DNA from 3 places in the Vibrio taketomensis genome. Region 3 is predicted to be linked to each of the others. Evidence: riboswitches for the same ligand, from Rfam matches in the RefSeq annotation. Region 3 holds a riboswitch; each other region holds the start of a gene.
What was found. A riboswitch is a leader RNA that binds a small molecule or an ion and turns the genes downstream of it on or off. The one in region 3 is predicted to bind lysine.

Region 1 (4,241 bases), 780 kb from region 3:
TCCTGCGTGATCATGTGAGCGTGGTAGCGATGAACGAAGACGAAGCTGAAGCGTTAACTGGTGAGCACGACCCTCTAGCAGCTTCCGATAAAGCACTTGAGTGGGTTGATTTGGTATTGTGTACTGCAGGCCCTGTAGGTCTATACATGGCTGGTTATACCGAAGATGAAGCGAAACGTGAAACATCACTACCACTTCTTCCAGGTCAAATTGCAGAATTCAACCGTTACGAGTTTAGTCGCCCTGCAGTAAAAGACCTTTGTGATAATCCAATTAAGGTTTATTCACATATTTCACCATACATGGGTGGACCAGAAAAAATTAAAAATACCAATGGTGCGGGTGATGCGGCGTTATCAGCTTTATTGCATGATATGGCAGCAAATAAATACCATAAAGAAAACGTACCAAACTCAAGCAAACATGCATATGGTTTCTTAACGTATTCATCTTTCTCACAAGTATGTAAATACTCTAACCGCGCAAGTTATGAAGTGCTAGTGCAACACTCACCACGTTTATCTCGTGGTTTGCCTGAGCGTGAAGATAGCCTTGAAGAAGCGTATTGGGAACGTTAATAAACGGAAAATAAGTATTAGATAATGAATCAATTGTTGTCTAATACTTCAAATAACGACTAATAAAAAAGCTCCCATATTTGGGAGCTTTTTTTGTATCAATCTATTCGATTAACCTATTAGATTAGGAAGTCATCTAGAGATTTACCAGCATCTAGTTCAGCTTGGATTGCTGAAGGAGTGCGGCCTTGACCTGTCCATGTTTTTTCTTCACCGTTGTCTAGGTATTTGTATTTAGCAGGGCGAGGTGCGCGTTTAGATTTTGCTTTAGTCTTAGTTTCACCAGCAAGTGCGCTAATCAATGCATCAACGTCAATACCGTCTTTTGCGATTTGTTCTGCAATAGCAGCTAGCTTAGCTTCTTGCTCAGCAAGAGCAGCACGCTCTTCTTCTTCTGCTTCTTTGCGTTCAGTAACTACTAGAGTTAGTTTCTCTAGCGCTTCTTCTAATTGCTCAAGAGTAAGTTCACGAGAAAACGCACGAAGGCTACGAATGTTCAAAAGAGTTTTTGTTAATTCCGACATAGGATCTCACCAATATATTGTAAGCAAAGCTAATATTAATATCGTATTTCAAATAATACAATTTAATTGTATTCAATAAAGTATTTAAATTGAAGTTAATTCGCAGTGTATGAAACTTTAAAGCTCATATCACACACTTCTACGCAGTAAATGAATAAATAGCCACATACCTTATTTGGTATAAGTATAGTGTGAAGTTTCATAGTCGCCAGTAAAAGTTAAACTCAAATTGTTTGTGTAACCAGCAATGATCATTACTCAAAACTAATTATGGAAAATACTCGGGAACTTAATTGAAAGTTATTGCCACAATCCGTTATGGCTTCATCCTTTATTGGTTTAATTGCTCGTTGTCTAGAATGCTCTAGTAATCTTATTGCAATCGGGTTACTAGGAATAACTTGTTTAAGGGTGAAGTAATGAATTAAGTCTTTAGTGGCTCTAAATTCGAAGTCGTTGCTAAAGTCCTCCCTCCTTTAAGTGGATTGTCATTGCATCTTTTTTTACAGCTAACCATTTGGAAATAGATAACTATTCCACTGAATTTGCATCGGACTACTGACCATTTATCAATGAGTAAAGTGAAGTGGCAAAGCGCCAATCTTGCGTCGAAAATTTTTAGAAAGATATGTTGTAAATGAGTTTATTATAAGTACAATGACAAATACCTGATGCACTACATTGGTTAGCAATGTGTTAAATTTTATTTTTCACAGGTTAATCTATAGTCAGTGCGGTAGAGGTGCGGAATTAAATAGTAGCGTTTGTTGGGGTGATGCCAATGAATAAGCGTGAAAGGTCTTATCCGCCGAAGTAAGTTGGCACATCAAAGCCGCTTGCTGGGGTTGTACTCGAATAGGGACAACACTGCCATAGTCTATTATGTTGTATAACTATGGAGCGCTACTGTAGGGTTGGGTGAAGTTTTCGCTTCCCCGTCGCTATGTTCAACATACACACAAATTATCATTTATGTGTCTGCAGTAGATCTCTAACCAATTATTACTGGTTTCGAAGATCATGAATTTAATCGATTTTGCATCATCTCCTATTTCACTGCTGCCTCCGGTAGTAGCCCTGACGCTAGCAATTGTTACGCGTCGTGTTCTGTTATCGCTTGGTACGGGTATTGTACTTGGCGCTTTCTTACTTGCTGATGCGTCATTTGGCGGTGCTTTCAGTTATATTGAAAATATCGTTGTGGGCGTATTTGTCCAAGATGGCGGCATTAATGCAGGTAAAATGAGTATTGTTGCTTTCCTATTGCTACTTGGCATGATGACTGCGCTCTTAACACTGTCTGGTGGTACGCGAGCATTTGCTGACTGGGCACAATCTCGTATTAAGAGTAAGCGTGGCGCTAAGCTACTTGCAGCATTCCTAGGTATTTTCATTTTTATTGACGACTATTTTAATAGCCTAGCGGTTGGTGCCATTTCTCGCCCTGTAACAGATCGTTTTTATATCTCTCGTGCCAAGCTTGCGTATATCTTGGACTCAACGGCAGCACCGATGTGTGTGGTCATGCCAGCATCAAGCTGGGGTGCATACATTATGACGATTGTCAGCGGCATTCTGGTAACACACGGTATTACTGAATATTCCGCACTTGGTGCGTTTATGCGTGTTGTACCGATGAACTTCTACGCAATTTTTGCCTTGTTGATGGTGTTTGCCGTGTCATGGTTTGGCCTGACGGTTGGTAAGATGCGTGACCATGAAATCGCTGCTTCGCAAGGTCGTGGTTTTGACGAAGATGCGGCTGATGAACGTGAGCAAGCACGCGAGCTTGACGAAGAACTCGACATCCAAGAAAGCACTCGTGGCCGTGTAATGGATTTGATCCTGCCAATCGTAATGTTGATTATTGCTACGTGTGCATCCATGTTGTTTACGGGCGCTCAAGCACTCGAAGCTGCAGGCAAAGCATATTCATTACTTGGTGCATTTGAGAACACTAACGTCGGTACGTCTCTTGTTTACGGTGGCCTTGCGGGACTAGCTGTTGCACTTGCGACAGTACTAAGACAGCGTCTAGCGGCAGCAGAAATCGGTGTTACGCTTTGGATCGGTGCGAAATCAATGTTTGGCGCTATCCTTATCTTGGTATTTGCTTGGTGTATCGGTACGGTAATTGGCGATATGAATACCGGTAGTTACCTATCGAGCCTTGTTCAAGGTAATATCGACCCTAAATGGTTGCCAGTAATCTTATTCATGCTTTCTGGTGTGATGGCATTTGCTACCGGCAGTTCATGGGGCACGTTCGGTATCATGTTACCAATCGCAGGTGACCTAGCAGGTAATACTGATATTGCGCTTATGCTACCAATGCTAAGCGCAGTTTTAGCTGGTGCTGTGTTCGGTGATCACTGTTCACCAATCTCTGACACGACGATTTTGTCTTCGACAGGTGCGCGTTGTAACCATATTGACCACGTACAGACTCAGTTGCCATATGCATTGGCAGTGGCATTGGTCTCTATCGTTGGCTTCATTGTACTGGGTATGACCGATTCATTGGCAGTGTCATTCGCAGCAGCAAGTCTTGCTTTCATTGCGGTGTGTTTTGCGATGAAGCATATGTCTACCAGTCGTATTGTTAGCAGTATTGACTAACGAACCATTGATTTGTGAAAAGGAAGCTTCGGCTTCCTTTTTTTACACCTAAAGTTTATTGCGGATGTTTATCATCGTATATCACTGTATCTCAACGCTTTCTAAGTGATTGTTAAGGTTTAATAGTTGCTCGTAAAGTACGATATGTTGTTTATAAAATGAAAAGAAAAAACTTAAATTAATGGTTGAAAAAGTTAATAGCTTGGTTAGTGTGGTTAGCATCTAAGCAAGAGAATAAGAATTCATCAGTATGCGTAAATCAGTAATGAACATTCATCACCATCATCACCCATAGTTGTCTTTCGGGAGATGTACGCATACCCGGGAGATAGGATACTCCCGGAGGCTTAAGTCAAAGATTTTAAGAATTAACCCTCGGGAGACACGTTTCTTCCGAGGGTTTTTCACTTTTCGCGCTTTATAAATTACTCAAATTAAATTTGCACAGGGACAACGCAATGCAAACAAAACGCCTAAGAATCGCAATTCAAAAAAAAGGTCGCCTTAGTAAAGAGAGCCA
Region 2 (4,241 bases), on a different replicon from region 3:
TGGGTATAACCAATCGCTACGTAACCGAGTAGGGCACCAAATGCTACGGAGGTTGCGTAAGGAAGCTGTGTTAAAACGTGGTCCATATGGTGACAACCTGCACCAGTTGCAGACAAAATACTGGTGCTTGAGATTGGTGAGCTGTGGTCACCAAATACCGCGCCGGCCAGTACTGCTGCCAGCATAGGGAGTAGCATTTGAATATCACTTGCTGCAGCGATATCGCCCGCAAGCGGAAGCATGATGCCGAATGTGCCCCAGCTAGTACCAGTGGCAAATGCCATCGCACAAGAAAGAACGAAGATTACTGCAGGGAGCATTTCAACTGGAATGTTACCGTTTGCCATCGAAGCTAGGTATAGACCGGTTTTCATATCACGTACTACCGCACCGATAGTCCATGCAAAGAATAGAATCACAATCGCAGGCATCATGGCGCTGATACCTTGCGGTGCAGCTTGTAGCCAAGTTTTTGCGCTAAGTTTTAGACGCAATGCAAGAGCAATGGAAACCACTAAACTACACAATGCGCCGTATACGAGTGATGAGCCAACGTTAGTATTCTCAAATGAGCCGATAACGCTAAATGGTAAGCCTTTCTCTGTTAGCACGGCCGCACCCGATTCAATCATGAAATAGACGGTCGCAAGCGTTAGCGTCAGGATAGGCAACACCATGTCAATCATGCCGCCATTGCTGTTTTCTGGTGTTTCAATATCAAGCCCTGTAGGGCGGCCGCGAGATTCATCCCACAATTTCCCGTCTAGTGCCCAGTCTTCGTGCTTACGCATTGGACCGATATCGAGTTGGAATGCAATCACACAAAGTACCATCACCAAAGTGAACACCGCGTAAAGGTTCATTGGGATCATTTCAACAAAGGCAGAAATCGGGCTTTGGTCAGTCACGTGATGCGCAGCCATGATGCCGCCGATCAAGGCGATGATGTAAGCACCCCAAGACGAAATTGGCATCAACACACACACAGGTGCCGCGGTTGAGTCCAAAAGGTAAGCCAATTTCGCGCGAGAAATTTGGAAACGGTCGGTTACCGGGCGGCAAATCGCCCCCACTGACAGGCTATGGAAAAAGTCATCGATAAAGAAGATAAATACCATCAGACCAGTTAGAGATTTAGCGCTGCGGCGATCTTTACAGCGTACTGCTGCCCAATCAGCAAAGGCTTGAGTTGCACCAGATACGCTCATTAAGCTGATCAATGCGCCCAGCAGCAACATGAAGATGATCATGTTGGCGTTTTCGCTGTTCAATGCACCATCGGCCCAAACCAAGTTCAATACTTTATCGAACAGGTAATGCGCGGTTTCAAGTGGGGAGAAGTGGTTTAGCATTAATGCACCAGCCACGATACCCGCGCCAAGTGATAGCAACACGCGACGTGTCGTCACTGCTAGAATCACCGCCAAAACCGGCGGTATAACAGACATTAAAGAGTCTGAAAAATTTATGAGGTTCATAATCTCTACACCTACTGCAATAAGGTGGAGATCTACCGAAAAGAGGTGTAACGAAGACGTCTGAAGGAATGACAAAACACTTGTTACCCCTTCAGGTAGCGCTCCATAGGAATTAATACTATGGCAGTTCTGTGCCTATTCGACACAGACCCAGCCACTTGGTTTGATGGCTCAAGTGACTTCGGCGCTGACTCCTTTCTCCGGCATCATCGGGATCATCCTCCGCTCGGTTACTGATAGGCAGCGCGCCTCTACTGATTAAGGGTTTGCTGCGCAATGATAACAGCCGAGCAGCGCAAAACAAGTATTAAATCGTGCCAATTTCATAACTGTTCGTATATCAATCTATTGTTGCGTACATTGAACATTTAACTTTATGTGAATATAGGGTCGCTACAAATCACTGAAGCCAAATGTTAACAAACTGAACGCTACCGCAAGAGAACCATAAAGCCTTTGTGGCTCTGTATCCAATCCACTTCGCTCTGTTTGACCTGACAAATGGTGTGAGGATTAGTGTAAACTCCCCTCATCATCTACCAATCGTGAACCGCTAGTTTGTACCCAGAAGAAAATCGAGTAAGAAAAGCCAGACGTATTGAAAGCGTCATGAATTCTGCACTGTGGCATTTAGGTCAAAAAGATCTCACTGAAAGTGAATTGCTGGCTAAGTTGAGAGTCAAAACTGACAACGAAGAGTGGATTACTGACACGATAGAAAAACTACGCGATTTTGGTTATCTGAAATCTGACAAGCAGTTTGCTGAGCAGTTTGCTGAACGTTCGTTTTTTGGCGAATATGGCAGCGAATATATTCGTGACAAGTTGAAAAAGAAAGGAATCGAAGAAGCGCTGATTGATGATGCCATTCACAAGGTAAAAGCGCAGCTTAATATTGATGAGCAAGCGATGCTCAATGAACGCATTAACAACTATTACCAAGAGTTTACGATGAGTAAGGAAAAGCTCATCACAACGCTGCAAAAGCGAGGTTTTAGTTATGCTCAAGTGAATCAGGCGATAAAGCAGCATGCTTGCAGCGAACAACTCAAAACCAACCTTGAAATCAAGGCTGAAAAAGCGGATCTTGAAAAAGAAGTATTGAAATATGCTCGCAAAGGCAAAGGGTTGACGGTCATTCGGCAAGAATTGCGTCAACGTAAAATTGATATTACGGAACTTGATGCGTTAGTAGAACGGTTGATAAACCGCGAGCAGCTCGATTTCTATTCATCTTGTCTAGGACAACTCAGTAAAAAATCCTACGACCTATCCGTTCATAACGAGCGCAGTAAAGCTTATGCGATGTTAAGTCGAAAAGGTTTTTCTTCAGATGAGATTAGGTTTGCGATGGATGAGTTAACGCAATAAAGAACTAAAACTGGATTATAACGGATTACGTTGAATCGTCGTTGGTTAGAGGTACTCAAAATGAAAGTGGTATGTGAAACAGAGAGATTAATCGTCAGGCAGTTCGAATACAGTGACGCCGAATTCATTGTGCAATTACTTAATGAAGAATCGTTTATTCGTTATATCGCGGATAAAAATGTCCGCACTATCGAAGATGCGTGCAATTATTTAACTCAAGGGCCGATGGCAAGCTATGACATGTATGGTTTCGGCTTGAGTATGGTCTGCCTTAAAGAAACCCAAACACCGATTGGTATGTGTGGCGTGCTAAAACGCCCGGAGTTGGATCTCCCTGATTTAGGTTATGCGTTTCTATCGCAATACACGGGGCAGGGTTATGCGAGTGAAGCGGCTATTGGTGTGCTTAATCATACGCTTATAACGTATTCACTTGATTCGGTCTTGGCTGTGACGTTACCTGCAAACACTCGATCTAACCGATTGTTAAGCCGCGTTGGTTTTTCTATCAAAGGCGACGTGATGTTGTATGGCTCCCCGAACACACTTTACGAGTTTCTTCCCAAGTAACGTCAAGGAAAGGGATTTATCGTCGTCGCTGTGATTCGTCATGGTGCGGTAGACACAATACGAAAGTAGCGAGTTTTATGCGGCTAGATCGCAAATCGCGAGCAGACTTCAATGCATTGCTACTAGCCTCGCTAAGATAGTTTGAGTGATGCATCGATTAAAGTGAGAACAGAAAAGGATGTTGTTTTTACACTTTCCCTCAAGAATAGAGATAGTAGCAATAGTACTTGTTTTATTTCATCTGAGCGGCTGCAGTGCAAGCTCGATGCAAAAGCAAAGTGGGGTCGATTATTTTAGTGAGGAAGCAGTACGAGAATTGGTCCTGGCTGCGGAAAGAGGCGATGTGGATAAAATTGACTATCTCATCAACCAGCAAGGGATTGATGCAAACTCGACTGGTGTTGGCGGAACAACGCCTTTAGCTTGGGCTCTCTCATCACAAAATTACCAAGGCGCTGAAGCATTGTTGAAGTTTGGCGCGGATCCAAACCAGCAGTTTGAAAAAGGGTATACCCCAATGTGGTTTGCTGCTGGTGGTGAAAATTCGGCACTACTTGAATTATTACTCCAATACGATGGCAATCCGGACCAATGGAAAGGGACGAGTAACTTGCTAATGCTTGCGGTGCGCCACGAGCGAATGGATAACTATGAATTATTGCTTGAGTACGGTGCCGATATTAATAGTCATGACTATTTGAGCAATAGTGTTGCTACCTATTCTGTTTATCGAGAGCGATATGACATTTTGCATCGAGTTCTGCTAGACGGGTATTCATACAATTTAACGGACCTGGCACAACTGGTTGAGCGAGCGTCGAA
Region 3 (4,241 bases):
ACAATGCTAACCAAGCTCTAGAGCGGATATTGCATTTGGTGCCGAAAGAGAAGAAAGAGCAGTTTTTGTTTGATCTCTCAAATAACCTACGGGGAGTTATCGGTCAGCAATTGCTTAGGGATAAATATGGTAGTGGTCGACATGGTGTGTTTGAGATCTTGCTGAATAGCCCAAGGGTTTCGGACTTGATTCGTCGTGGAGAGTTACACGAATTGAAATCGACCATGGCTAAATCACAGCAGATTGGTATGCAAACCTTTGACCAAGCGCTGTACCAGCTTATTGTTGACGATAAAATCAGTGTCGAAGATGCGATGCACAGTGCGGACTCCGCTAACGATTTACGCATTATGCTTAAAACTCAACATGGCGATAGCTTTAATACTAAAACACAATCTTCTATTAGCATTGATATGAATTAGTGTTTGAAGCATAAAAAAACCGAGCATTGCTCGGTTTTTTTGACTGCCTCAGAATGGTCTTTAACCTTCAAACAATTCTTTATGTAGTTTTTGGATCGCTTGGCGCGATACTGATTCATGCACCAAGAAACACAAGTTGTGAGGGCTTGCACCAAAGCAAATCATACGTAAGTTGAGATCTTCTAAAGTACTAAACACTTGTTTAGCATAGCCTTTGCTATCGCTCATATTATTGCCAATCAGCGCAACAAGACATAGGTTTTGCTCGATTTCTACCGTACACAACTCTTCCAATTCAGCACGAGCCGCCGCTGGTAGTTGTGGCGCTCCGCCACTAGTATCTGTTTGGTCTAAAGTTAGCGATACACTGATTTCAGAGGTGGTGATCAAATCAACCGACACTTTATGCTTGGCTAAGATCTCAAATACTTTGGCTAAGAAGCCATAAGCATGGAACATTTTAGCGCTACGCAGAGTAACCATAGTTTGGTTGCAACGCAGTGCGAGCGCGCGAAATAGTGGTGAGCTTTGCACTTGATGACGAATCCATGTGCCGCCTTTTTCTGGCTCTTTTGAAGAGCCGACGAAGACAGGAATATCGTGGCGTAGTGCAGGCACAAGCGTTGATGGGTGAAGGATTTTAGCGCCAAAGTTTGCCATTTCAGACGCTTCGCTAAAGCTGATTTCAGAAATTGGAGCGGCTTTTTCTGCGATGCGAGGGTCCGTTGTGTAAATTCCAGGTACATCGGTCCAAATTTCCAGTCCTTCGGCTTTGACTGCTTCAGCGATTAACGCTGCACTATAGTCACTTCCGCCTCGACCTAGCGTGGTGGTATTGCCTTCATCATCCGCGCCAATAAAGCCTTGAGTGATGACGATGGAGTCTTCGCAAAGTGGTGCAAGCAATTCTTTCGCGAGGATGCCAGTTTGTTCGACATTTGGTTCAGCTTTGCCAAACGTATCATCGGTTCGCAGTACTTGGCGAATGTCAAAACGTACCGCCGGCATGCCACGCTCACGCATCAACTGAGCAAGAATGTGGGTCGACATTAGCTCGCCACAAGCGACCAAGTGATCAGTAAGTTTAGTGCTGGATTGAATTGAAGCAGCTTCAGCAAGACTGGTCACAGTATCAAGAATTTGATACACCTCAGACGCAGTCTCTGTTGCATGATTAAGTTGAACAATAATAGCTTCATGTATATCAGCTAATTGCTGAATTACTTGGCGTCGTTGTTGTTCATCGGTTACACCGTTAGCAAGTTCAACTAATAGGTTAGTGACACCTGAGCAGGCAGAGCTAACCACCAATCGGGTACTTGGATTGTTTTCTATTATGGCCGCACAGCGGCTCATGGCTTCAAAGTTTGCAACACTGGTTCCGCCAAACTTGGCGACATTAAAAGAGCTCACAGCGATTCTCCCACGACATCCTAAATATTGTTGTTGGTAATCCAACGTCCTTTGTTTTTGTGTTTGACTATCTAGCTGGTGGAAATGAGTTACGCAGACAACTGATTTCAGTTAGTGCACGTCAAATGCTTTGTAGCACCGTTTGTGTTCCGCAATTCACAGCTTGGCGATTCACCAATCCAATTGACTAAGATATGTTCAAACGAGAAGAGAGTATTGAGCGATTGTTCGAGGTAAGTTATTTGGCTTAATCTTCACCTCAGAAGCGCTTCATCAGACAGTGCTGATGACAGTTGATGAGATTCAACTCAGGTCAACCGACGTCACCAAACCGACAACTTGGTGGCATCTCGGCATTGCTCTCCCTCAATGAATCGTATCGGAGTTGTGGCTCCACGATGCATCTACCTAGGCAATGCTCCTCTTCTGTGATTAATTATTGAACGGCTTTGTGTGATCAAAGTCAACCGATAATTTTACTTCAGCACAACAATGATTAACAAAATGGGAGGTGGCCAGCTAAATAGGACTGTTTGAGTATAGACTTATGACCAATTGTCTGATGAAGAATATTGGTCTAAGGTGAGTGCAATAAAACATCAGCCACAAGGAGAGCGAACATGACAATCCAAAGCTTTATTCCACCTCGTCGAATTCTGATGGGGCCTGGTCCATCTGATATTTCTCCTCAAGTATTGCAAGCATTGAGTCGTCCAACGGTTGGTCATTTAGACCCGCTATTTGTTGGCATGATGGATGAACTGAAACAGTTACTTAAGTATGCATTCCAAACCGAAAATGAGTTCACCATAGCCGTTTCGGCCCCAGGAAGCGCAGGTATGGAAGCTTGCTTCGTAAACTTAGTTGAGCCGGGTGATAAAGTGATTGTTTGTCGCAATGGGGTGTTTGGCGAACGTATGCGTGAAAATGTTGTGAGGGCAGGCGGTGACGCGATTGTGATTGATGATGAATGGGGGGCGCCGGTTTCAATTGATAAAGTTGAAAGGGCACTCAAGGAACATTCTGATGTCAAAATCGTAGCGTTTGTTCATGCTGAAACCTCAACCGGTGCTTTGTCTGATGCGCAGGCATTAGGCGCTTTAGCAAAACAGCATAATGCCTTAACCATTGTTGATGCGGTGACGTCACTTGGTGGTGTGCCTTTAAAAGTTGATGAATGGCAGCTTGATGCTGTTTATTCAGGTAGTCAAAAATGCCTTTCTTGTGTGCCAGGATTATCACCCTTAACGTTTTCTTCAAAGGCAATTGCCAAGATTCAAAGTCGCAGCACACCAGTGCAAAGCTGGTTTCTGGATCAGAGCCTAGTACTTGGTTACTGGAGTGGTGAAGGTAAGCGTAGTTATCATCATACTGCGCCAGTCAACAGCCTTTATGCATTGCACGAGGCATTATTGATGCTGAAAAATGAAGGTTTAGACAATGCTTGGCAGCGCCATCGCACCATGCATGACAAATTGAAATTAGGTCTAGAAAAGTTGGGCTTTAAGTTCGTGGTTGAAGCGGCCGATCGTTTACCTCAACTCAATGCGATCTATGTGCCTGAAGGTATTGATGAAGCTGCTGTGCGTAACCACCTACTTGAGACTTACAATCTGGAGATTGGAGCTGGTTTAGGCGCATTGGCGGGCAAAGCTTGGCGTATTGGACTAATGGGCTACGGAGCAAGGCAAGAGAATGTCGCCCTTTGCTTGCAAGCATTGGAAGAGTCGTTGACTCAATAAAACAAAAAAGCGGCGCAATGCGCCGCTTTGTCTATTTTGCTGCAGAGGCTTTAAGTGCATCGATATCTGGAGCAATGTACTGGACTTTATCAAAATCCAACTCTGGAAATAGGAACTTGGCCTCACTACGAATTTGTTCAGCTTTAGCATCTTCGCCTAAACCCGATATGCCAATATCAAATTATTATAGAAAGCTGGGCGAGGGCTATTTTTTATGATCGCCAAAGACCAATCGATATACGGTTGAATATATTGTTTGTCTTGAGTAATGAGGCCAACTTGTAAGTAGGTGCTGTACACATCCCAGTCATAGCGATCTTTCCAAACAACAGGGTTCGTCACCTGTTGCAAAATAGTCGGATCTTTTGGCTTAGTCAGTTCAAACTTAGTGAGGACATAATTGGTGTGTAATGAACTTAGCATGTAAATCGAGATGACGACGGGAATGACAAGACTTAACGCTCTTAGTATGACCTGTGAAATACGACTAAACCCAGTTACTCGATATTTATTGGCTCGTTGATCGACCCAGTAAAGCAGAACAATAAATGTAATCCAGTGAACAAAAGAGTGATAGAACGGGTACTCTAATTGGCTATGCAAAACAATGGGTACGAACAAGCCGAACATGGCAAGGCGCGTCCCTTTTTTGGTTTGGTACATG

Region 1: linked by a shared signal. The riboswitch ahead of Vt282_RS05290 (Na+/H+ antiporter NhaC family protein) and the one ahead of lysC (lysine-sensitive aspartokinase 3) in region 3 are both predicted to bind lysine.
Region 2: linked by a shared signal. The riboswitch ahead of Vt282_RS15460 (Na+/H+ antiporter NhaC family protein) and the one ahead of lysC (lysine-sensitive aspartokinase 3) in region 3 are both predicted to bind lysine.

What each region holds. Positions count from the first base shown of each region.
Region 1 covers NZ_AP019649.1:1,136,811-1,141,051, forward strand. Annotated here, with positions in the region: gene Vt282_RS05280 (inosine/guanosine kinase) at 1-578, shown strand, start outside; gene Vt282_RS05285 (H-NS family histone-like protein) at 698-1,102, opposite strand; lysine riboswitch at 1,832-2,016, shown strand; gene Vt282_RS05290 (Na+/H+ antiporter NhaC family protein) at 2,123-3,721, shown strand; His leader region at 3,995-4,130, shown strand; gene hisG (ATP phosphoribosyltransferase) at 4,180-4,241, shown strand, end outside.
Region 2 covers NZ_AP019650.1:396,113-400,353, forward strand. Annotated here, with positions in the region: gene Vt282_RS15460 (Na+/H+ antiporter NhaC family protein) at 1-1,478, opposite strand, end outside; lysine riboswitch at 1,567-1,740, opposite strand; gene Vt282_RS15465 (RecX family transcriptional regulator) at 2,088-2,849, shown strand; gene Vt282_RS15470 (GNAT family N-acetyltransferase) at 2,910-3,419, shown strand; gene Vt282_RS15475 (ankyrin repeat domain-containing protein) at 3,685-4,241, shown strand, end outside.
Region 3 covers NZ_AP019649.1:357,700-361,940, forward strand. Annotated here, with positions in the region: gene Vt282_RS01820 (PilT/PilU family type 4a pilus ATPase) at 1-422, shown strand, start outside; gene lysC (lysine-sensitive aspartokinase 3) at 483-1,835, opposite strand; lysine riboswitch at 2,091-2,269, opposite strand; gene Vt282_RS01830 (pyridoxal-phosphate-dependent aminotransferase family protein) at 2,456-3,577, shown strand; partial or broken gene Vt282_RS01835 (PglL family O-oligosaccharyltransferase) at 3,609-4,241, opposite strand, start outside.